Regions from separate parts of the Halobacillus sp. Cin3 genome, predicted to be linked through region 1. Evidence: predicted binding sites of a transcription regulator. Region 1 holds the regulator's gene; the other holds the start of a gene.

Region 1 (12,375 bases):
TCGATAAAATATCTTTGAAACCCTTTCATCCAAGGTGTTTTCTCTTATTGGCAGAAGCTTCCCTCGCTTCTGTCTTTTTTTTTGTATCAAAAAACAGGCTTTTGAAACCTTTTTGTTACAGTTTCGTAAAGAATAGTAATCTACATAAAAGGGGAAATCTACATGAGTCTGAAACAGATATATAAGTGGGCCGGCTTAATTGCCGGGGCGGCAGTCCTGCTTGTCGTATTCATGACCACATGGTACACCGTTGATGAGTCCGAGCAGGCGGTCGTGCTTACGTTCGGAGAAGCAGAGGATGGCATTACAGAGCCCGGTCTTCATTTTAAGATGCCGTGGCCTGTGCAGGAAGTAGAGAAAATGTCCAAGGAAACATTCAGCCTTGATTTTGGTTTTGATGAAGAAGGAGAAGAGGCTGATAAAGTGACAATGATTACAGGAGACGACATGATTGTGCAGGCAGATCTTGTCGTACAATGGAAAATCACAGATCCATCCGGTTATTTATTTGCATCGGAGAACCCTGAGCAGGTGCTGTTTAACGCCACCTCTTCAACACTGAGAGGGGTCATAGGCAGCAGTGAAATTGATGAAGCGTTAACATCAGGAAAAGCTGAAATCGAAAATGAAGTCAGAGAAGACCTTGTCCGCCTGATTGAAGGCTATGAGATTGGAATATCCATCATAGATGTCCGTCTGCAGGAGGTGGACCTGCCAAACGAAGACGTCCGTAGTGCCTTCACGAAGGTGACGGATGCGCGTGAACAAAAACAAAGTAAAGTGAATGAAGCCGAAAAGTATGCGAACCAGATGCGGGAGGAAGCCAAAGGTGAGAAAGATGCCATTATACAAAGAGCGGAAGGGGACAAGGTGGACAGGGTCCGGACAGCGGAAGGAGCAGTGTCCAAATTTGATGCACTGCTAAGTGAATATCAAGGCAATGAAAGTGTAACAAGGGAGCGTCTTGTCATGGAAACGCTCGAGGAAGTCCTGCCTGAAGCAGATGTGTATGTCATGAACGATGACGGAGATACGATGAAGTACCTTCCTCTTCAGCAGCAGAATCAGCCCGCCGCACCTGCACAGGAAGAGGACGGGGAAACAGAACAAGAAGAGGAGGAGCAATCATGACCGACGATCGGATTCAGGATATCAATGAAAAGCAGCAGAAGGATTTTCGGAAAATCATCAAAGGCGGCCTTGCTTTAGTGGCTGCTGCCGCATTGATATTGATCGCCCTCAGTTCTGTAGTGATTGTCAAAGAAGGGGAATATAAGGTAGTAAGGCAGTTCGGTGATGTTATCAAAATCCATGAAAGCCCCGGCTTGAAATTCAAGATCCCGCTGATCCAGGAGGTATCCACGCTTTCTCAAAAGAAAATGGTGTATGACGTGGATGAGAAGGAAATCACAACGCTTGATAAGAAAAGGATGATCATTGATAACTATGCCGTCTGGAGCATATCTGACCCTGAGAAAATGATTTCCAATGCGAGAACAATGATGAGTGCAGAAGCGCGGATGGGAGAATTTATCTTTTCGATCGTCCGGGCGGAACTCGGGAAAATGAATTTCTCTGAAATCATCAATGAGGAAGAAAGCTCACGGGGGACACTGAACGAAGAAATTGCCAAGCGGGTGAATGAATACCTGGATCGTGATAATTACGGCATAGTCGTGGATGATGTCCGTATTAAGCGTTCGGATCTTCCGCAGGCGAACGAGGAGGCCGTGTTCAATCAGATGATCACGGACAGGGAAAAAATTGCCCAGACGTATTTGTCGGAAGGGGAAGCAGAAAAAAGCCGTATCCGGGCTTCTGTGGATAGAGAAGTCAAAGAGATGCTGTCTACAGCCAGGGCCGATGCGGAAAAGATCCGGGCGGAAGGTGAGCAGGAGGCGGCACAGATCTATAACAATTCCTTCTCTGAGGATCCTGAATTTTATCAATTGTACCGAACGCTGGAATCATACAAGAAAACCATTGACGGTGAAACAACGATTATTCTGCCACAGGGATCACCATACGCCGACCTGCTTCTCGGCTACTACGAATAACGGCGGGGTACGCCTTTTCCTTCTCTCCATGAATCATGGTAGAATGAAGGAAAAGGCGTTTTCTTTAAGGGAACACTGGAATAATTACGCTGGAAAATGCAGACGCTCCTCTTTAAAGGAGAGAAAGGCATTTCCGGTTAAGGAGTGAGTTTATGGCTGAGAAAGTTGTATTGATTGATGGAAACAGTATCGCTTACCGGGCATTTTTTGCCCTGCCGCTGCTGAATAATGATAAAGGTGTGTACACAAACGCCGTCTATGGTTTTACGACAATGCTGCTTAAAATATTGGAAGAAGACCAGCCGGATCATCTGCTTGTTGCATTTGATGCCGGGAAAACGACTTTTCGTCATGAAACGTATCAGGAATACAAGGGTGGAAGGCAGAAAACACCATCTGAGCTGTCCGAACAGTTTCCTGTCCTAAAGGAACTGCTCGATGCGTTTGGAGTGAAATATTATCAGCTTCCGAACTATGAGGCAGATGACATTATCGGTACGCTGGCGACCCAGGCTGGAGAGAAAGATCATGAGGTGAAGGTCATCTCCGGAGACAAGGATCTTCTGCAGCTGGTCAACGATCAGATCACGGTCAGCCTTACGAAAAAAGGGATTACGAACGTCGATACATATACCCCTTCTTTCCTTATGGAAAAAATGGAGGTGCGGGCAGATCAGATTATCGACTTGAAAGCTCTTATGGGAGATAACTCCGATAACATCCCGGGTGTTCCCGGTGTTGGAGAGAAAACGGCTGTTAAGCTGCTGAAGCAGTTTGATACGTTGGAAAACCTGTATGAGAACTTGGACGAGGTCAGTGGTAAAAAGCTGAAAGAAAAGCTGGAGACAAACCGCGGCAATGCTTTCATGAGTCAGCAGCTCGTAACCATCGAGAGAAATGCGCCGATTGATGTCAGCGTCGATACGATTGGCTATGAAGGATATCAAACGCAGCAGGTGAGCGGTTTCTTCAAAGAACTCGGCTTCCAGTCCCTGCTTCCGAGGATCCAGGAAGGCGGAGAAGGGGAGTCTGTGGCTGAGTCTCTGCCGGACATCGATGTGAAAGTTGTCGAAGAAGTAACACCCGATCTGTTTACAGGCGGGGAAGCGCTTGTCGTGGAGATGCTGTATGAAAACTATCATACCGCTCCAGTCGAAGGGATTGCCATCGTCAATGAGGATTCCAAAGTGGTCCTTTCTATGGAGAATGCAGTGAAGTCAGAAGCCTTTGTATCCTGGGCAGAGGATGCGTCCAAGGAAAAATGGGTCTTCGATGCAAAACAGACCGCTGTAGCTCTCATGAGACACGGCGTGGACATCAAAGGGATCAGCTTTGATCTGCTTCTTGCTTCCTACCTGCTGAACCCTTCTGAAAATAATCATGATATTCCTGCCATCGCCCATCGAATGGGGGAGACAGCGGTCCAATATGATGAAGAGGTCTACGGAAAAGGAGCAAAAATGAAACGTCCGGAAGACGATCAAGTCGTCTACGAGCATATTGCAAGGAAGGCTGCAATTCTGTATAAGCTGAAAGGGAATATGGAGGAACAGCTGAAAGCCAATGAACAGTATGAGCTTCTCGTTGAGCTGGAAATGCCTCTGGCTGTTATTCTCGGGCGGATGGAGCACCGGGGTGTCTCGGTGGATGTCAGCCGTCTGCAGGAAATGGGGGCAGAGCTTGAAGAGCGCTTGAATAAAGTAGAACAGGAAGTCTATGAGCTGGCGGGAGAAGAGTTCAACTTGAATTCTCCAAAACAGCTTGGACCGATTTTGTTCGAAAAACTCGGCCTTCCTGTCATTAAGAAAACGAAAACAGGCTATTCCACCTCCGCAGATGTATTGGAACAGCTGGAGGATCAACATGAAATCATTTCTAAAATTTTGTTGAACCGACAGTTGTCCAAGTTGAAATCCACCTATATTGAAGGACTGCTGAAGGTGGTTCATGAAGATACCGGTAAGATCCACACCCGTTTCAATCAGGCGCTTACCCAGACAGGACGTTTGAGTTCCACAGATCCGAACCTGCAGAACATTCCGATCCGGCTTGAGGAAGGACGGAAAATCCGCCAGGCGTTCATTCCGTCCAGGGAAGGCTGGGTCATGTTTGCCAGTGACTATTCCCAGATTGAACTGCGTGTACTGGCACACATTGCAGGGGATGAGAAGCTGATTGAAGCGTTCCGTGAAGATAAGGACATTCACACTCAGACCGCCTCTGAGGTTTTCGGTGTGCCGGCTTCGGACGTAACGGGTGAAATGCGCAGGCAGGCGAAAGCCGTCAACTTCGGCATCGTCTATGGAATCAGTGATTATGGCTTGTCACAAAGTCTCGGCATATCGAGAAAAGAAGCCCAGGCGTTCATCGATAAATACCTGGAAAGTTATCCGGGAGTCAAAACCTATATGGAAGAGTCTGTCCGTGAAGCGAAGGAAACGGGCTATGTGCGGACGTTCATGAACCGCAGGCGTTATCTTCCGGATATTACAAGCCGGAATTTCAATAAACGCAGCTTTGCTGAGCGGACGGCAATGAATACCCCGATCCAGGGCAGTGCGGCTGATGTCATTAAAAAAGCCATGATCGATCTGGAAGAAAAGCTCCAGGAAGAAAAGATGGAAGCAAGAGTTCTCCTGCAGGTGCACGATGAACTCATCATTGAAGCGCCGGAAGCCGAAATTAAAAAGCTGGAAACGCTCGTCGCAGATGTTATGGAAAACACCGTAGAGCTTGATGTACCATTGAAAGTGGATTCCTCTTATGGAAATACATGGTACGACGCGAAATAAATAAGGAGAATGAGAGATGCCCGAATTACCAGAAGTGGAAACTGTAAGAAAAACGTTAAAGCATTTAACTGTAGGAAAAGAAATAAAGGATGTCTCCATTTTCTGGGGGAACATCATTAAACAGCCGAAGGATCCCAATGCCTTTGGTGACCTGCTTAGAGGACAATCCATCAAGGATATTGATCGCAAGGGGAAATTTCTCATTTTCCACCTTGATGACATTGCCCTCGTTTCCCATCTGCGGATGGAGGGGAAATTCGGCGTTTATGATGGAACGCTTGAGAAACCGAAGCATACTCATGTGATTTTCCATTTTACAGATGGAACAGAGCTCCGCTACAACGATGTCCGGAAGTTCGGCACGATGCATGCGTTTAAAAAGGGCGAAGAAGCCTTGAATAAACCATTGGTCCAGCTCGGCCCCGATCCTTTCGATGAGGCCTTCACCCTCGATTATTTTCATCAGAGGCTGCTGAAAACAAGCCGCAACATGAAGGCGGTCCTCCTGGATCAGTCCATTGTTGCCGGTCTTGGCAATATCTATGTAGATGAAGCGCTGTTCCGAGCCGGACTACATCCGGAACGGACGGCGAATACGCTGACGAGAGAAGAGGCCGAAAGCATCCGGGAAGCGAGCATCACGGTTATTCTGGAGGCAATCGAGCAGGGAGGCACAACGATCCGCTCCTACTTAAACAGCCAGGGTGAAATCGGAATGTTCCAACAGCAGCTCCGTGTGTATGGTAAACAGGATATGGAGTGCCAGAACTGTGGGACACCGATTGTTAAGACAAAAGTCGGCGGCAGGGGCACACACGTCTGTCCAGTCTGCCAGCCGCTTCACGTATCTGAATAAACAGCCATATACTATCCCACTTCCATGTTAGAGGAGTGGGCGGTATGGGCATCGGGATGTTCATTTTTTTATTTGTTACAGCCGTGAGTGTCGACAGCTTCGGGATTGGCTGCGTGCTCGGTTTGAAAAAAGTAAAGCTCGCATTCTGTGGCATTGTGGTGATTGCCTCTGTTTCAGGTATAGTCTTTCTTCTTTCCTCGTATTTCGGTCAGCTGCTCGTTCAAGTTGTCAAACCGGAAATGGCGGAAAAGGCTGGAGCTGTTGCCTTAATAGGTATCGGCATGTATTTTTTAAGACAGTTTTTTAAACAACATACCGAAAATCAGCAGGACCCCTGGCTGAACCCCGCAAAAGTTTTGAATGATCCAGTGACCGCTGATGTGGATAAATCCGGAGGGATTCAAGGTAAAGAAGTGTGGCTGCTTGGAACCGCCCTTTCCCTTGATACCATAGGGGCAGGCATCAGCGGAGCGCTGATCGGTCTCCCTGTTCTGTTGACGGGTGGACTTATCGCTTCATCTACGTTTCTTATGCTCGGAACTGGGATGATGGCCGGGGCAAAACTGACGAACAGGGTGGAAAGTATCTCTATTCTCCCGGGGGTTCTATTGATTATCATCGGCTTGATCAAGCTATCGTAAAGGAAGGGTTTTATGACACTGGTCATTGGTTTAACCGGTAGTATCGCAAGTGGAAAAAGTACCGTATCCGGCATGTTCGATGAATGGGAGATTCCTGTCATCGATGCGGATCAAATATCGAGGGATGTCGTCCGCCCTGGTGAGCCCGCCTACGAGGACATCGTACGGGTTTTTGGGAAAGACGTCCTTTTTGATGATGGAACACTGGATCGCAAAAAGCTCGGGAAGGTGATTTTCAGCAGCGAAGGACGAAGGAAAGAACTGAACGATATCGTTCACCCTCGTGTCCGGGAAGAAATGATCCGGCGGCGGGAATCTTATAAAACAAAAGAGGCCAAAGCGGTCGTTCTGGATATTCCCCTTCTTTTTGAGAGCGGACTGACGGATTATGTAGAAAAGGTGCTTGTCGTTGCAGTCGATGAGGAAACACAGCTCCAACGGCTGATGGAACGGGATGGTTCATCGAGGGAAGATGCACAGGAGCGGATCGCTTCGCAGATTCCTGTCAGCCGCAAATCGGAAATGGCGGATGCGGTTATCGATAATAATGGAACGAAAGAGGAAAGCTTTCACCAATTAAGAGACATACTTCACCGGTGGGACCTCGTATAATAACACGTCTGAGAAAGACGTGTTATTTTTGTGTAAAATTATTGAACCCACTTCAAAAGCGCTTGCAATATGTTATACTAATCCTAGAAATGATCCAAAAAAGTATATCATATATAGGGGGCTGGAACATCATGGGGAAAACAAAGATCGCCATTAATGGCTTGGGAAGAATCGGACGTATGGTATTCAGACAGGCGGCAGTAGATGATACCGTGGAGCTTGTGGCTGTCAATGCCAGCTATCCTGCTGAAACGATCGCTCACATGGTGAAATATGACAGTGTTCATGGACGATTCGACGGAGAAGTACGTACGATTCCTGAAGGGTTAATGGTAAATGGGAAGAAAATCAAGCTCTGTTCTACGAGAAACCCGGCTGAGCTCCCTTGGAAAGAGCTTGGTGTGGACATCGTAATCGAAGCTACCGGAAAGTTCCGTACGAAGGATGAGGCTGCTCTCCATCTGGATGCAGGTGCAAAAAAAGTCATCATTACAGCTCCGGGTAAGGAAGTCGATGCGACCATTGTGATGGGGGTCAATGAGGATTCCTATTCCCCTGAAACGCATGATGTTATTTCCAATGCTTCGTGCACGACCAACTGTCTGGCGCCGGTGGTCAAAGTGCTGGAAGATGAATTCGGTATTGAAAACGGCTTGATGACGACGGTTCATTCTTTTACCAATGATCAGAAGAACCTGGATAACCCTCACAAGGATCTGCGGAGAGCCCGTGGGTGTACGCAGTCGATCATACCGACCTCCACAGGAGCGGCCAAAGCCCTGGGAGAGGTCATTCCAAGTATGAAGGGAAAGCTGAACGGAATGGCTTTACGTGTACCGACACCGAACGTCTCTTTAGTGGATCTAGTCGTCGATCTGAAGAAAGCGGTTACGAAGGAAGAGTTGAATGAAGCGTTCGCATCTGCCTCACAGAGGGACATGAAAGGCATTCTGGAGTACAGCGATGAACCACTGGTATCCATTGATTACACGACCTCTCCGTCTTCCGCCATCATTGATGGGCTGTCCACACAGGTGATGGAAGGCTCAAAAGTGAAAGTGCTTGCCTGGTATGATAATGAGTGGGGCTACTCCTGCCGCGTCGTTGATCTGGCGAAATATGTGGGAAAATTATTGAAACAGGAAAGGACGGCGAGAGTGTCTTAAAGGACGCCTCTGATTCCGGGTGAAGACTCTTCACGACCCTTTTCAGGCTTCTTAAATATATCTTGCAAAAACGGGATAAACCCTTTATACTTTCTTTTGAACTTCTGAATTTCAAAAATCTTCATGTCTACTCAAAGGGTTAGGACCTCTCAGGACTAACTTTCCCCCGTGGTAGTACATGGCCGCAATTTCAGAGGGGAAGAAGTTAATGTACAAAGGGGGATCCGTTATGGATACAATGGGAAGACACGTAATAGCTGAACTATGGGATTGTAATGAATCAAAATTGAACGATATGTCGTATATAGAACAAGTTTTTGTTGATGCTGCACTCAAAGCCGGTGCAGAAGTGAGAGAGGTGGCTTTTCACAAGTTTGCCCCTCACGGTGTTAGTGGTGTTGTTATCATTTCAGAGTCACATCTGACGATACACAGCTTCCCGGAGCACGGATATGCAAGCATTGACGTGTATACGTGTGGAGACCGGATCGATCCCAATGTAGCTGCGCACTACATTGTGGAGGCTTTGGAAGCCGGCCGGAACGAAACGGTTGAAGTACCAAGAGGAATGGGTCCTGTAGAAGTCAAGGAAGCCCGTGCTCTGTAAATGCACAAAATGAGAAAGTCATGCAGGAGGTTCTGCATGGCTTTTTTTCTGCTTTCCTATTGGATAAAGCTGTCTGCTCCCTCCTTCTGTAAAACCGTTTCTAATTTTTTAAAGTCATGTTAAAATAAATTAAGATTATGTCGAATGGACTGAAGGAGTCAGATTAGTGAAAGCATTTATTTCCAGGTATCTCAGCACTCATTCCGAAACCAGTGAACAGCATAAGGACACGGCCCTTATCACACACTATTACAAAGCCAAGCATGATGAGGTTTTCCGCGCCGTGGAAGAAATGTTCCCTTCACCTTCTGAAATCAAAGCCGTCTCCAGGGAGCGCGGAGAACTGACGATCACTTATAAAGGAAAACGGCGGGCCTTTGTTGTCGCAACAATTATTATGGTCCGTCCGTTCCGCACGGCCGTGGACTTTTCGGTCACCACTGATTCAGGAGGCCCTGTGGATTTCGGCTACAGCCGTAACCTGATCGTGCAGTTCTATGAACAGCTGGACCGGCAGTTTACAGCTGTGGATCCCGGATGATTGGATGATGAAACGAAGACGATGTGGAGTTGATCAAAGGTGAAGTGTCCAAACTGTCACTACAAAAGCACGAAGGTGCTTGATTCAAGACCAATAGAGGAAGGTCAGACAATCAGAAGACGGAGAGAGTGTGAACAGTGCGGCTTTCGTTTTACAACGTTTGAGCGGATTGAAGAGGTCCCTCTGATTGTCGTGAAAAAAGAGGGAACGCGGGAGGAATTCAGCAGGGAAAAGCTGATGCGGGGATTGATCAGAGCCTGTGAAAAGCGTCCGGTTGAAGTGGAAAAGCTTGAAGCCGTTACGCTCGATATTGAAAAGGAACTGAGGAACCGCGGCGTTTCAGAAGTGCTGAGTGAGGATATCGGCGAAATGGTCATGGGCCGTCTCTCCGAAGTTGATGAAGTGGCCTACGTCCGGTTTGCGTCCGTTTACCGCCAGTTTAAGGATATAAACGTATTTATTGACGAATTGAAGGAATTAATTAAAGATGATCATGACGAATGAGCCTGAGCCGGCTCATTTTCTTTTTCATAGATTTGGATGAACGAAGGAGGTGTAGACGATGAATCAATCCATTGGCAGACTGCTGCCTGTAGACGGTTTTAAAATCAGGAACGGCGGAGAAATGCCTCGAAATTTTCATCGTTCGTTATCCCATCTATACCAGCCGATTGTAGGACGTCTGGCTGTATCTCTCTACCATTTACTGCTTTCTGAAGCGGATCTTGCGGATCAGGATACGGTTCAGACCCACCATTCATTGATGGCTTACCTTTCCGCTCCTCTGGATAAAATTTATCAAGCCAGAGGGAGGCTGGAGGCTCTTGGGCTGCTGAGAACGTATCGTTCGAACGAAGAGAGCGACCAGACTGTCTATATTTATGCGGTTCACCCCCCTTTTACGCCGGAGGAATTTTTCCAGGATGACATGCTCGCGCTTCTCTTGACCCATGAATTGGGTCAGGACAAGTATGAACAGGTAAAAAGCCGGTTTGTTAAGCCTGAGCCTTCGGTGGAAGGATACGAAGAAATCACGGCTTCTTTTGACGAAGTGTTTCATCATAAAATGATGGAGTCTGTGCAGAGGGAAACCGAAGTGATTGCTGAGCAGAAGCGTTTTCAGGAATACCGCGGCCCCCGAACCTCGGAAAGCCGCGTCGATTTCACCTGGCTCCGCCAAGCGCTTCAAAAGAGAATGTATCCAAGTGAACGGATCTTGACGGGACGGAATAAGAAACTGATCATACAGCTGGCGACGTTGTATGATTTGTCCAACGTTGAATTGGAAAAAGCGGTGACATGGGCCATAGATGAAAATCACTGCTTAGTCGAGGAAGAGTTTAAGGCTGCATGTCACGACTTTATGAAAGAAGAAAAAAATGTACAGCCCGCCTCTGTCGATGATCGTGAGAAGTGGGCGTCCATGGAAAAAGAAACGACAGGATCCAAGGAAGACCAGTTTATTGAAATGCTCGAGCAGATATCCCCGAGGGAGCTGCTTGAGGATTTATCCAACGGCAACCGTGCATCGGAACAGGATTTGAAGCTGATCCGGGATGTCATGACCGAACAAGGCATCACAGCCGGGGTTATGAACGTGCTTGTCCATTATGTGATGTTGAAAACGGATATGAAACTGTCGAAATCCTACATGGAGAAAATTGCCAGCCACTGGGCGCGTAAAAACGTGACCACCGTGCGCCAGGCCATGAATCTGGCCAAGGCAGAGCATCAGAAATACCAGCAGTGGGGCCGTCAGAAAACACAGAAACGGACCTCCCAAAAAGACGAAGTCATTCCTGTCTGGTTTAATAAACAGGAAGAGAAGCAGCATGCCGCAGCGTCTGCTGAGCCTCAGGTCGATAAAGAAGATATCGCAGCCAGAATCGCGAGGCTGACCAATAGAGGAAACTAGAGTAAGGGGTGAATGGAATGGAGCCCATTCAGCAATCGTTGAAAAAATGGATGAAAGAGAACAAGCAGTTTCAGCAGCGCTACAATCATATGAAAGCGGAAGTCCTGGACTCTGCTGAAGTCCAGCGTCTGATGCAGGAAAATGAAGGCCTGGATGAAAAAGCGGTGGAGAAACACTTGATCAAGCTTTATGAATACAGGACCCAATCGAAAAACTGCGAAAAATGTCCGTCGAGGGAGGCGTGTATCAACATCCTGCCCGGATACGTTCCATCGCTGGAAGTGGAAGGGACCGACGTCAAGCTGATTTATGATAAATGCAGACGCCAGCGTTCACAGGAGCAGCAGTCGTATCAGAAGTCATTGGTAAGCAGCCTTCATATGCCTAGAGAAATTCTGGAAGCATCGCTGGAACGAATGGATCTGGAAGACCCCGACCGCGGAGGGGCAGTAGCGAAAACCGTCCAGTACATTGAAACTCTCAGGGATGAGCTTCCTGCAAAAGGATTGTATTTCCATGGACCGTTCGGTGTGGGGAAAACGTATTTCCTCGGGGCGGTCGCCAATGCTCTCAGTGACAAGCAGATCCCATCGATGATTATTTATATGCCTGAATTTGTAAGGGAAATGAAATCATCCATCAAAGATGATTCCCTCAATGACAAAATCACCGCCTTTAAAGAAACGCCGGTGTTAATGCTGGACGATATCGGAGCAGAGTCCCAGTCGGCCTGGTTCAGGGATGAGATATTAGGCAGTATCCTGCACTATCGGATGATGGAGCGTCTGCCTGTCTTTTTCACCTCCAACTATACGCTGAATGAGCTTGAAAAAGTGTTGATGACAAGCAGCCGCGGCGATGTGGAACAGGTGAAAGCCAAGCGGATTACCGAACGGATCAAACAGCTGAGTGAAACGGTTTATGTCGGCGGTCAGAACAGGCGTTCATAAATCTTTGTGAACAAGAAGGTCAGTGACATGATTTACCTATCCCTTTCATAAATATAACAATGAAAAGACGAGCCGGTCTTGATGATATTTTCTATGCTTCCAGGAAGCATTGATGATAGACATAGGATGGAAAGTCGGGATGAGGGGGAATTCTGGTGTTTGACTTATCTTTTTCCAAGCGTCTGGAAGCCGAAACGTTTTATAATGCCATCGTTTCCGAGCAGAAGCTGTGGGTTTA
Region 2 (12,375 bases), 250 kb from region 1:
TTCATCCTTAAATCGATAGAGAGAAAACTGGCTGATTTGGTTCAAAACGTAGGAGAGATGATCCGCGGTCATCGAGAGAGACTCTATAACGGAATAGCCTGAACTGCTGATCATCTCTATGGGGCGATCCACCCTTAAACGGATCTCCTGGACTCTCCTCCAATCCACCTGCTCTAGTAAAACCTTCTGAAATGAAGGCGGAAACAGACGTAATATCTCTTTCATCCTTCTCCTACTCCTTTATTTGGTTTACTTCATATGTATGTCCCACGTTTATACTTATGACAGGTCAAATCATATAAAAGTAGAAGAACATCAGCCCGTACTAGAGTTCTACTAGAGCGGGCATCTAATGCTAATAGGAGGGCGGACATAAAAAAAAGCGTGCTCCCAACGGGAACACGCTTGATGATCTATTTCATTACGCACGGGAGACATATTTGCCGTCTGTTGTGCTGATGAGTAGTACTTCTCCTTCATTAATGAAGAAAGGTACCTGAACCGATAATCCTGTTTCAAGCGTCGCAGGCTTCGTACCTCCGCTTGCCGTATCACCTTTGATGCCCGGTTCTGTTTCTGTTACTTTCAATTCAACGTTTTTCGGAAGCTCGACGCCGATCGTCTCACCCTGATATGACTGAATCTGAACTTCCATGTTTTCCTTCAAATAATTCAGCTGTTCCTGAATAGTCGCAGTAGGAATTTCCACCTGCTCATACGTTTCCATATCCATGAATGCGTGCATGTCCCCATTAGCGTAAAGGTACTGCATTTTACGGTTTTCAATATGAGCACGTTCTACTTTTTCTCCGCCGCGGAACGTTTTTTCCTGGATGTTTCCATTACGCAGGTTACGAAGCTTCGAACGAACAAAAGCAGCTCCCTTGCCCGGTTTTACGTGTTGGAATTCCATGACCTGCCAGATTCCACCATCTACTTCAATTGTTAAACCTGTACGAAAATCGTTTACTGAAATCATACGTTGCTCCTCCTTCTTTCCTTACAAAGTAATTAGCTCTTTCGTTGAATGACTCAGACGCTCGTTGCCGGTCTTCGTTACGATTGTGTCATCCTCAATACGGCATCCGCCGACATCCGGCACATAAATCCCCGGCTCTACAGTAACGACCATGCCTTCTTCAAGGATCGTCTGTTCAGAACGGAAGGAAAGCCCCGGACCCTCGTGAACATCAAGTCCAATACCATGGCCTGTCGAGTGCCCGAAATAGTCTCCGTATCCCTTTTCTTTAATATAGTCACGGGTGAGAGCATCCGCTTCCTTACCGGTAATGCCTGCTTTAATTCCTTCCATACCTCTTAACTGGGCCTGCAAAACCGTGTCATATATATCTCTAAGCTGATCACTGATTTCCCCAACAGCGACGGTTCTCGTAATATCAGAACAATACCCTTTATAAAGAGCACCAAAATCCAGCGTGACAAGTTCCCCCGACTGAATTTCCTTTTCCGACGCTGTGCCGTGCGGAAGAGCTGAGCGGTAACCGGACGCCACTATAATGTCAAAGCTGGAAGAGACAGCTCCCTGCTTCCTCATGAAAAATTCCAGTTCATTGGAAATATCAATTTCCTTCACACCTGGTTTTATGTAGCTTAGAATGTGGTCAAAAGCGTCATCGGCAATCTTAACAGCATCCTTTAATATACTAATCTCCTCATCGGTCTTAATCAAGCGTAATTTTTCAACGAGCCCTGAGGTTGGGACAAGTTCAGCATCCATCAACTGTTTGTACTGCTCGTAGGACGAATATGTAACGTGATCTTTTTCAAAGCCGATCCGTTTCAAACCAAGTTCCCTGGCTTTGGCAGCCGCCTCTTCGTGCAGGGGACGTTTATGCTCGATAATGTCGAACCCTTCCGTCTGATCTGCGGCCTGCTTGGTATATCGGAAGTCTGTAATTAGAAAAGCATCACGGTCTGTAATGAGCAAAGCTCCGGAAGAACCTGTAAAGCCGGAAAGGTAGCGTCTGTTTTTCGAACTCGTGATCAATAGTCCATCCAGTTCTTTTGAAGCAGCTGCTGTACGCAGTCCTGTCAATTTCATCATATTAGTGGTCTCCTCTCTCAATTCAGCTTTTGAATCAATCCTTCTACCGCCAGTCGATACCCATCGATTCCGAATCCTACGATCTGCCCTGCCGTGACAGGAGCAAGCATCGACGTGTGCCGGAAAGCTTCTCTCGCGTGGACGTTGGAAATGTGGATTTCAATGACAGGCAGGGAAACAGAACTCACTGCATCCCGAAGGGCTACACTCGTATGGGTGTAGGCAGCAGGATTAATGATGATGCCGTCCGCCATTCCTTCAGCCTGATGAATCCAGTCTACGAGATCCCCCTCGTGATTGGATTGGTAAGCCTCCACCTCGAAGCCGGCTTTCTGCGCGGTCTCTGTAACGAGCCGGACCACATCCTCAAGTGTACCGGTACCATATGTACCGGGCTCGCGGACACCCAGGCGGTTCAGGTTCGGCCCATTCAGTAAATAAATCTTCTTTTTCTCCATTCCATATCCCCACCGTTCCCCAAAGGATCATACATTTAAATCTTATCATACTCCCTCCTTATTTGAATAAGAATCTGCCGTTTGATTAAATTCATGATACTCATAAGATATGGAATACCCTACAAACACACCGTATAAGATAAATAAACAGGCCGTTGTCACCCACGTATCACTGCTCAGTTCCATGAAACCAGGGATCGCTGGAAACACAGGGGTTAACACAAAATAGACCACGCCCCACAGAAGCAGTCCGAAAATGGCGCCCGGCCAAATGCCTTTTCTTGATCTTAAAGTAAAGTAATAAACGAACGCCGTTCCGATTGAGAGAAGCGCAACAATCAGCACCGACAGAACTTCTGCGAGCCATGTTCCAGTCCAATCCGTCTGCCAGAAGGACCGGAATATAAAGGATGCTGCGGACACTTCCGTAAAATGAAAATAATAGGCGCCGGCACCCAGAGCACTCCATAAAAGCCCCCCGGCAAAACCTGTTGCTGCCGCTTTTGAGGCAACACTCTGCCGAGGCTCTTGCTTCCGTTGATCTTTAGTTTGTTCTGCCATCTCCATCACCTCTTTCCTCATTTTAACCAACCCGCATTTTTTCATGCCTGCTTTCATAATAGACCTAGTGATTCTTCTCCATTTGTTGTAAAATAAAGGTCCAGAGATACTTATCATGTTTCTAGTTTAGAGGTGACAGTCTAAAGGAAAGAAAAGAATAACCCCGAATCTTTCACCTGAACTTTGAGTATAAATACTGCATAAATTCATCTACTACGGAAACAATTGAAAATAGCACATACCCGCCACAGGAAATGATGAAAAGTGTACAATCCAGGGTATATATAACTAATAGATGTCGTACAGGTGACCTAATACTAGAAGGGAGGACATTGATATGCGTAACTGGATGACACCAGTCATGTACATTTTGATCGGGCTTGCCATTTTCTTTGTAGGCGTTCAGCTGTTTACCAATACATCAGGTTTCTTAACAAACATAGTGGTTATGATCGGGATGGCGGCTATCCTCTATGGAGCCATCTACTACTTCTTCCTCCGCGGACGCGGATTTGGCGGGGGTTCCGGCAACCGCAATGAAATGAAAAAATACAAACAGGCCGTTAAACAATCCAAACAGAAGTACAAACAGCCTGCACCGGTCGTTAAGAAAAGTCCGGCTGCCAAAACAGCTGTTAAATCCGCTCCGTTCCCACGCAAAAAAAGCAGAAGAACCAATGGGCCACAACTCCGGGTCATTGAAGGAAATAAAAACAAAGACAAAAATCGAGCCTCTTTTTAAAGGCTCGATTTTATTTTGTCCACCTTTTTAAAAACTCCAATGCATGCTGGCGTCCGTAATTCATCAAATGTTCCTTTTCCTCATTCGTCATATGAAAATCAGTGGTTTCAATGCCGCTTACAGGGATGAAAAGAATATCCTTACTGATGGATTTTGAAATGTAGCGGGAGTCATGAGCCCGCTGCATCGTTTTAAACAGCGCATGAAACATCTGGATGGCGTTTCTGATTTTCTGTTCAGGAAGCTTATCCGGCTCATCACTTAATTTTAAGCCGATTACTGGTCTCGTCCGGCACCCATCCTGCTTTTCCCATATCCACAGCGGAAAATTACTAAGGACCCCTCCATCGACAATCACTGATTTCCCACGCTTTCCATGAATCTTCACAGGAATGAAGAAATATGGAAGACTCGAGCTCATCCTTACAGCTTTTGCCACGGAAAAGGTAGCAGGATCAATGCCATAAGTGCTCTTCAAGTCATCAGGGAGGACGACGATCCTCCCTAAAGTAAGATCTGAACAGATAATCTTCAACGATCCGGGCCGGAGATCTGCAAACGTACGCACACCCTTTTCCTCCAGCCAGTGAGCCATTACGGTTTCCATCTGCGCTCCGTTGTATAGGCCGAGACGATAATACAGGAACAACCATTTCATAAAAGGGAAGACGCGGTCTGTCAGTGGAACATGGATCATCTCTTCAAAAGACATGGACATCAGACGGGATTTGATTTCCCCGGCTGTATAGCCCGCTGCTGTTAATGCTGCCAGAATCGCTCCTGCGGAGGTACCGGCAACACGTCTGAACACATAGCCCTGACTCTGCAGTTCCTCAACGGCTCCTATAAAAGCGAGTGCCTTCACCCCACCTCCAGAAAACACCCCATCTACTTTCACCATGCTTCACCCCGCTTTAATTCATTATAAACAGCGGGTCCACTAAATAGAACGCAGGTGGAAGAATTCCACCCTTCCTCAAAAACCCCTCCCATGAGCTGTTGGACACAAAAAAAAGACACGGACATCCGTGTCTCAGGCACTCTATTCGTTATTCTGGTCTTCGTTTTTCTTCTGCACTTCTCTCAAAGCTTCGACATACCCTTTATTCTCATCGAAGAACTGGACAAGATCGCCGATGCGGTCGATGGAATTCCAGCTCATATGGTGCTCAATACCTTCGACATCCTCATAGATGTTTTCCTTATCTACTCCGATCAGCTCCAGGAACTGTTCCAGCAGCTCGTGGCGATATACCAGCCGCTTCCCGATTTTTTTCCCTTTCGGAGTCAAAATCAATCCCCTGTATTTTTCATAATTCAAATACTGGTCGCGATCGAGTTTCTGGACCATCTTCGTCACGGAAGACGGGTGAACATCCAGGTTCTCAGCAATATCCGAGACGCGGGCATAACCCTTTTCTTCAATGAGTATATAAATTTGTTCAATATAATCTTCCATGCTTGGTGTTGGCATGATGAACCTCCAATACCCTGTCTTTATGTAGATATAACGCTTGTGATCTGCTGATGACTACATAGAAAAATGATACACTAGTTTCTTATGCGATACAAGCAGCCTCTGTTTAACATAAAAAACAGCCCTTCAAATCTGAAGGGCTGTTCTTTTATTTATTACAAACCGCACTTCAACTGAGCATTACAGTTGGTACATGTGTTACAGCCACCGATGTCTTCCACGGTTCCTTGACGGCAGACCGGGCATGTATCGCCGACTTCTGATCCGATTGTCACGTTAGTCTTATCCAGTTCATGAACTGTATCGACCAGGACAACACGAGGACGCTTGTCATCTTCAAACAGTTCCGTCTGCTCTCCATCAAAAGCGTTTTCCTCGGCTTTCAAAGTAAGCACCTGGCTGTCACGGCTCCCATCCACGTACACTGTACCACCTTTGGCACCGCCACGGTACAGGCGCTGATAGACGCTTTCCACTTGTTCGACCGTATATCCTTTCGGTGCATTGACCGTCTTGGAGATACTGCTGTCGACCCAGCGCTGAATGACGCACTGTGTATCAGCGTGGGCTTCCGGAGACATCGTCATCGCCGTCACAAACCATTCAGGAAGCTGCTCCGGATCCTGCTCTGGATGCGCATCCAGATACTCCTGAAGGATATCCGCCTTCACTTCAATAAACTTGCCTAAACGACCACTGCGGTAGTAGGAGAAAGAGAAGTATGGCTCAAGACCTGTACTCACTCCTACCATTGTTCCTGTACTTCCGGTTGGAGCTACAGTAAGCAGGTGGGAGTTACGGATTCCATAAGCCAGAACATCCTGTCGAATGTCTTCCGGCATCTGCTTCATATACCCTGTCTGAATAAAGTTTTCACGAAGCTGTCGTGTTTCATCATCCGTTGCTCCGACAAGGAACGGGAAGCTGCCTTTCTCCTTTGCAAGTTCAATGGATGCGCGGTAGGCGGTTACAGCAATCGTTTCGAAGATTTCATCCACCAGTTTGTTGCCTTCTTCTGATCCATAGGTTGTTTCACAATAGATCAGAAGATCATGGAGACCCATGACACCCAGGCCTACACGACGCTCACCAAGGGCCTGTACTTTATTTTCTTCCAGGAAGTAAGGAGTAGCATCAATCACGTTATCCTGCATACGGACACCGCGTTTAACGGTTTGTTTAAGCTTGTCAAAATCAACCGTTTTATTTTCCTTATCCGCTACAGACGCCAGGTTTACAGCAGCCAGGTTACAGACGGAATATGGTGCAAGCGGCTGTTCCCCGCATGGGTTGGTCGCAACGACCTTCTGTCCATAAGCTGTGGCATTTGTCTTTTCGTTGGCATTATCAATAAAGAAAATCCCCGGTTCTGCTGAATACGTCGCGCAGACATTGATCAGATTCCACAGCTCTTTCGCTTTAATGGATTTGTAGGCACGCACACCGAAGCCGCGTTTTTCCCACTCACGTACATCGCCGCTCTCATGCCATTCTTCATTATAGGCGTTCATTTCCTCCGCTGTGTAATTCTCTACATCAGGGAAACGAAGCTGGTATTCGTCGTCGTTTTCCACGGCTTCCATGAACTCATTCGTAATACAGACGGAAATGTTGGCTCCTGTCAGGAATTCTGAATTATGAACGGAATACGTCCCGCCGAGAGCCAGTTTTTCCTGTGCTTCCTGCACGCTTTGATCTGTAAAACCACCCTGACCCTGAATGTGCTTGTAATTGACCACACTTTGATAAAGGTCTTTTTCCACTTCGGTCAACGGCGTGAATTTCAGCTTATCCTTCGCCAGTTGTTTAATAGTTTCGTCTTCCGTGTTTTCGATGAGAAAACGGAGGATACGCGGGTTCTGCATCTTGGAAATAATGAATTCAAGAATGTCCGGATGCCAGTCTGCCAGCATGATCATCTGGGCACCGCGTCTGGATCCTCCCTGCTCCACCAAGTGGGTCAGTTTAGCAATATCATCAAGCCATGAAACGGAACCGGATGACTTCCCGTTCACCCCGCGGGCGAGCGTGTTCCTCGGGCGCAAGGTCGATCCGTTCGTCCCGACACCACCGCCGCGTGACATGATTTCCATGACTTGTTTACGGTGATCGGAAATACCCTCCCGTGAATCCTGGATATAAGGCATCACGTAACAGTTGAAGTAGGTCACATCCGTGTTGGATCCTGCTCCGTACAGCACACGGCCGGCAGGAATGAAGTTCAGGCTGGATAGCTCCTCGTAAAATTCCTCAAAGCTCTGCGTCTGTCTTTCCGGATCTGTTTCAACCTCTGATAGTCCTGTCGCATTTCTTAAAGCAATTTGCTCATAATAGACTTCCAGCGGTTTATCGATGGTATCAAGATTTCGTTTGATGACACCGGTCTCTCTTTCTTCCTCACGGTCGAGAACGTTCACGAACTCATCTTCCACTTTTACAAACGCTTCATGGGTCTGCCAGTCAACGGACTGAATGAAACCGAAGCCGCGGGCTGGAAACTTTGGATCGTCCTTTACAGTAAGTACGACAAAATCCCCTTCGGACAACGTAAGCTTTTCTGTATCTTTGAACGCATAACGGTCCAGCATGACAAGCCTGGATACCCCTTTGTGGGTAATGGACATGTTGTCCGTAACCGGGTGGACCTGTGGGAACTGTCTGATATCGGCATTCAGCCGGTCTATGTTGATTTTTGTATGCACGTCTTTAGAAGTTGTAGTCTGCATGTTCGCATCTCTCCCTTATCTTGAAAAAGCCAATTCCATAATTGATATATGTAACATACCACATATACAGATTTTTAATCAATATATTGTGTTTGTTTATTATTCGATCACCATATATTGTGTTATTGAACGAATGTGTTGAAATTTGTCAATCAGAAAATCGTAAGATACAGGTAGAAAAAAGCAGGGAATAAGAGGAAAGCACCTCTCATGTCTTTTTTTTTCGATTTTTCCTGTCTTGCATCTGTTAAATCGATATAATCCCCTTCAAAACGGCATTTTTTTCAGGAAGAAAGAAAAATTTTTTTGAAATACCTGTCCTTCCCTTCTATAATAGATAAAAGAATAGAGAAAACAGGGGGGAAATGAAAATGGAATTATGGATCTTACTCGGAGCACTAGTTCTACTTATTGCTTTCGGTTTGTATAGATTCTTCAAGACAAGAAAAATCTTGAACACGATATCTGAAGAAGAATTCCGTCAGGGTTACCGCAAAGCTCAGCTGATAGATGTCCGTGAACCAAAGGAATTTGACGGGGGTCACATCCTCGGAGCGAGAAATATTCCGCTCTCACAGCTGAACAACAGGCTCGTGGAAATCCGCAAGGACAAACCCGTCTACTTGTACTGCCAGAGCGGCGCAAGGTCTGCACGTGCGGCAATGACCCTTCATAAAAAAGGGTACAATGACCTGAACATGCTTGAAGGCGGCTTCAAGAAATGGACCGGTAAAATCAAAACGAAGAAATAACAGAACATATCTCAAAACAGGAAAACCGGCTCCCGCGAAGGGGCCGGTTTTTCTCTATTCCATCGGGTGACGAAGAACAGGCTTTCTTGCCGCCTGAGTTTCATCCATTCGGCTTACAATTGTCGTATGAGGAGCTTCCTGAACCGTCTCGGGCTCTTCTTCTGCTTCCTTGGCTATTTGAAGCATACGGTCGATGAAGTCATCAAGAGTTTCCTTGGACTCCGTTTCCGTCGGCTCAATCATCAACGCTTCTTCAACATTGATCGGGAAATAGATCGTCGGCGGATGATAGCCGAAATCAAGCAGGCGCTTGGCCATATCCAGTGTTCGTACGCCGAGTTTTTTCTGACGGCGGCCCGACAGAATAAATTCATGCTTACAGTGCCTGTCAAAAGGAAGATCGAATGCTTCCTGCAGTCTGCGCATCATATAGTTGGCGTTCAAAACAGCGTACTCACTTACTTTTTTCAACCCTTCCGGCCCCATGGTGCGAATGTACGTGTAGGCTCGTACATTGATTCCGAAATTCCCGTAATAAGGCTTCACCCGGCCGATGGAACGGGGACGATCGTCATCAAATTTGTACCGGCCGTCTTTTTTCGTAAGAATCGGTTTTGGAAGAAACGGCTCAAGCTCTGCCGTAACACCCACCGGACCTGATCCCGGACCACCACCGCCGTGAGGGCCTGTGAAGGTCTTATGCAGGTTCAAGTGGACAACATCAAAGCCCATATCCCCCGGCCTTGCATACCCTAATATAGCATTCAGGTTGGCGCCGTCGTAATACAACCTGCCACCCGCTTCATGGACGATGGCCGCCATTTCTTCGATATCCTCTTCAAACAGACCGAGCGTGTTCGGGTTTGTCAGCATAAGTGCAGCTGTCTGTTCGTCTACGACACGCTTCAGGTCTTCAAGGTCCACTAATCCCCGTTCGTCTGATTTTACCGTCACGGCTTCGAATCCAGCTACCGTAGCAGAAGCAGGGTTTGTCCCGTGGGCAGAATCAGGCACAATAACTTTTGTTCGCTGATGATCACCATTCGCCTCATGGAAGGCACGAATCATCATCAGTCCTGTCCATTCGCCATGAGCACCTGCCGCAGGCTGAAGCGTGACGGTATCCATTCCTGTAATTTCCACCAGCGATTCCTGGAGATCATACATGAGGTGGAGCGCCCCCTGAACCGTTTCCTCCGGCTGGTATGGATGGATATGGCTGAATCCAGCCAGTCTGGCTACATCTTCATTCATTTTCGGATTGTATTTCATCGTACACGATCCAAGAGGATAAAATCCGGAGTCCACCCCGTGGTTACGTTTGGACAGACCTGTGTAATGCCGCATAATCTGCAGTTCACTGACCTCCGGCAGTTGAGGTGCGTCCTGTCTCACGTACGCATCTTCAAACATCTCATCAATATCGGTATCCGGCACATCCAGTTCAGGAAGACTGAACCCTGTCCGGCTCTCCTGGCTCCATTCAAAAATTAATGGAAAGTCTTGATTAGCCATTCAAATCCCCCATTTCCCCTGCGAAGGTGTCGATTTCTTCTTTTGTACGGATTTCAGTAACAGCAACCAGCATACAGCCTGCCAGACGCTCCTCCGTCCGTCCAAGGTCATATCCTCCGATGAACCCTTTCTCGAGCAGCTGTTGATTGATGTCTTTCACAGGCTTCTTCAACCGGATGACCAGCTCATTGAAAAAGGCTCCCTTATACAAAACTTCGATGCCCCTGGCTTGAAGCTGTTGTTTCATGTATAACGTCTTCTTAATGTTCATCGCCGCCATCTTCTTCAATCCCTGTTTTCCTATGGACGACAAAGCAACAGAAGCCGCCAGCGCATTCAATGCCTGGTTGGAACAGATGTTGGAGGTCGCCTTATCCCGGCGGATATGCTGTTCGCGGGCTTGAAGGGTAAGGACGAAACCTCTGCGTCCATCCTCATCCACCGTCTGTCCGACAAGCCGGCCCGGCACTTTTCTCATCAGCTTTTTCGTTGTTGCAAAATAACCGCAGTGCGGACCGCCATACTGAGCAGGAATTCCAAACACTTGAGCATCGCCAACGACAATATCAGAGCCAAACGCTCCAGGAGGAGTTAAGTACCCGAGCGCAAGCGGATTGCTTGAAGTAATCATCATCGCCTTTTTCTGCTTGTCTACGAGGCGGCGGATAGACTCAAGCGGCTCCACCTGGCCGAAGAAATTGGGATATTGAACGACTACTCCAGCTGTATCTTCATCGAGGTGATGGTCCAGCTGTTCAAGGTCTGTCAAGCCTTCCTTGTGATCGATTTCGATAATTTCAACCCCCGGCCCCTTGGCGTAGGAATGAATCACAGCGAGAGATTCTGGATGGACGGCTTTGGATACAAGCACTTTTTTCTTTTTCGTCTGTCCAGCAGCAAGGTTAACGGCTTCTGCCAGTGCTGTTCCGCCATCATACATAGAAGAGTTGGCCACATCCATGCCTGTCAATTCACAAATCATCGTTTGAAATTCAAAGATGGCCTGCAGCTCCCCCTGGGATATTTCCGGCTGATAAGGGGTGTAAGCTGTATAAAATTCAGACCTTGATATGACGTGGTCAACAATGGAAGGAATGTAATGATCATAAACCCCTGCTCCAAGAAAAGACGTATGGGATTTGAGATTGACGTTCCGACCGGCTGTATCCGCCAGTTCTTTCATCAACTGGTATTCATTTTTCGGCGGCTTAATATTCAAATCACCTTGAAACCTTATGCGTTCAGGAATATCAGCAAACAATTCTTCAGATGTCTGGACACCGATGGTCTCAAGCATTTCTTTTTTATCTTTTTCCGTCATAGGCAAATATCGAAATTCCATTGTTCCATCCCCCTCAGGTATTTATCTTTTGTAGAAAGGTGTCGGGACGACCCTGGCCTTCAGGCGTCTCTTCCGCACCTGAACAGTTACTTCTGTCCCTTCCTCTGTATACGCACGGTTAAGAAGCGCGAGTCCGACATTTTTACCTAAGGTCGGCGACTGGGTCCCGGTTGTTACAAAACCAATCTTCGCATCTCTGTCATACACCTCATAATGAGTACGCGGAATACCTTTATCGAGCATTTCAATACCGACCAGCTTCCGATCGGGCCCCTCTTTTTTCTGTTTCATGAGAGTTTCCTTTCCAATGAAATCCTCTTCTTTCTTTATTTTGACGGCAAAATTCAGACCGGCTTCAATCGGTGTAATATCTCTGCTCAACTCCTGTCCGTAAAGAGCGAGATTCGCTTCAAACCTGAGCGTATCTCTTGCACCGAGACCGATCGGACGCAGCCCTTCCGGCTCACCTGCTTTTAATAAAACCTGCCAGAGATCCGGTCCTGAAGCTGAAGGAAGATAGATTTCAAATCCATCCTCCCCTGTGTAACCTGTACGGGAAACAATGGCGCTGTCTTTCACTCCATCAACGGAAACGCCCTGTTCAAATCGGAAAAACTTAATGGCGGACACATCTGTGTCCGTGAGCTTCTGTAGAATCTTTTCTGCCTTCGGCCCTTGGACAGCCAGTTGAACATATGCATCGGAAACGTCTCTCACTGACACATCGCCCTCTGCGT

The links. Region 1 encodes NrdR, which represses ribonucleotide reductase genes. Its sites were predicted from a motif close to AACACNATATATNGTGTT; they were not measured.
Region 2: a site for NrdR is predicted at 8,136-8,153, ahead of QMA39_RS06335 (vitamin B12-dependent ribonucleotide reductase). Genes of this name have one in related genera too.

What each region holds. Positions count from the first base shown of each region.
Region 1 is NZ_CAMZMV010000001.1:1,424,297-1,436,671, reverse strand. It holds gene hflK (FtsH protease activity modulator HflK) at 163-1,131, shown strand; gene QMA39_RS07660 (protease modulator HflC) at 1,128-2,057, shown strand; gene polA (DNA polymerase I) at 2,210-4,849, shown strand; gene mutM (DNA-formamidopyrimidine glycosylase) at 4,866-5,705, shown strand; gene QMA39_RS07645 (manganese efflux pump) at 5,750-6,346, shown strand; gene coaE (dephospho-CoA kinase) at 6,359-6,958, shown strand; gene QMA39_RS07635 (glyceraldehyde-3-phosphate dehydrogenase) at 7,090-8,124, shown strand; gene speD (adenosylmethionine decarboxylase) at 8,354-8,731, shown strand; gene QMA39_RS07625 (cytosolic protein) at 8,898-9,272, shown strand; gene nrdR (transcriptional regulator NrdR) at 9,312-9,776, shown strand; gene QMA39_RS07615 (DnaD domain protein) at 9,835-11,187, shown strand; gene dnaI (primosomal protein DnaI) at 11,205-12,137, shown strand; gene ytxC (sporulation protein YtxC) at 12,293-12,375, shown strand, end outside.
Region 2 is NZ_CAMZMV010000001.1:1,174,018-1,186,392, forward strand. It holds gene spoIIIAA (stage III sporulation protein AA) at 1-225, opposite strand, end outside; gene efp (elongation factor P) at 422-979, opposite strand; gene QMA39_RS06305 (Xaa-Pro peptidase family protein) at 1,001-2,065, opposite strand; gene aroQ (type II 3-dehydroquinate dehydratase) at 2,083-2,523, opposite strand; gene QMA39_RS06315 (YqhR family membrane protein) at 2,569-3,084, opposite strand; gene QMA39_RS06320 (SA1362 family protein) at 3,422-3,826, shown strand; gene QMA39_RS06325 (patatin-like phospholipase family protein) at 3,837-4,727, opposite strand; gene mntR (transcriptional regulator MntR) at 4,869-5,300, opposite strand; gene QMA39_RS06335 (vitamin B12-dependent ribonucleotide reductase) at 5,459-8,029, opposite strand; gene QMA39_RS06340 (rhodanese-like domain-containing protein) at 8,401-8,781, shown strand; gene gcvPB (aminomethyl-transferring glycine dehydrogenase subunit GcvPB) at 8,836-10,296, opposite strand; gene gcvPA (aminomethyl-transferring glycine dehydrogenase subunit GcvPA) at 10,289-11,638, opposite strand; gene gcvT (glycine cleavage system aminomethyltransferase GcvT) at 11,660-12,375, opposite strand, start outside.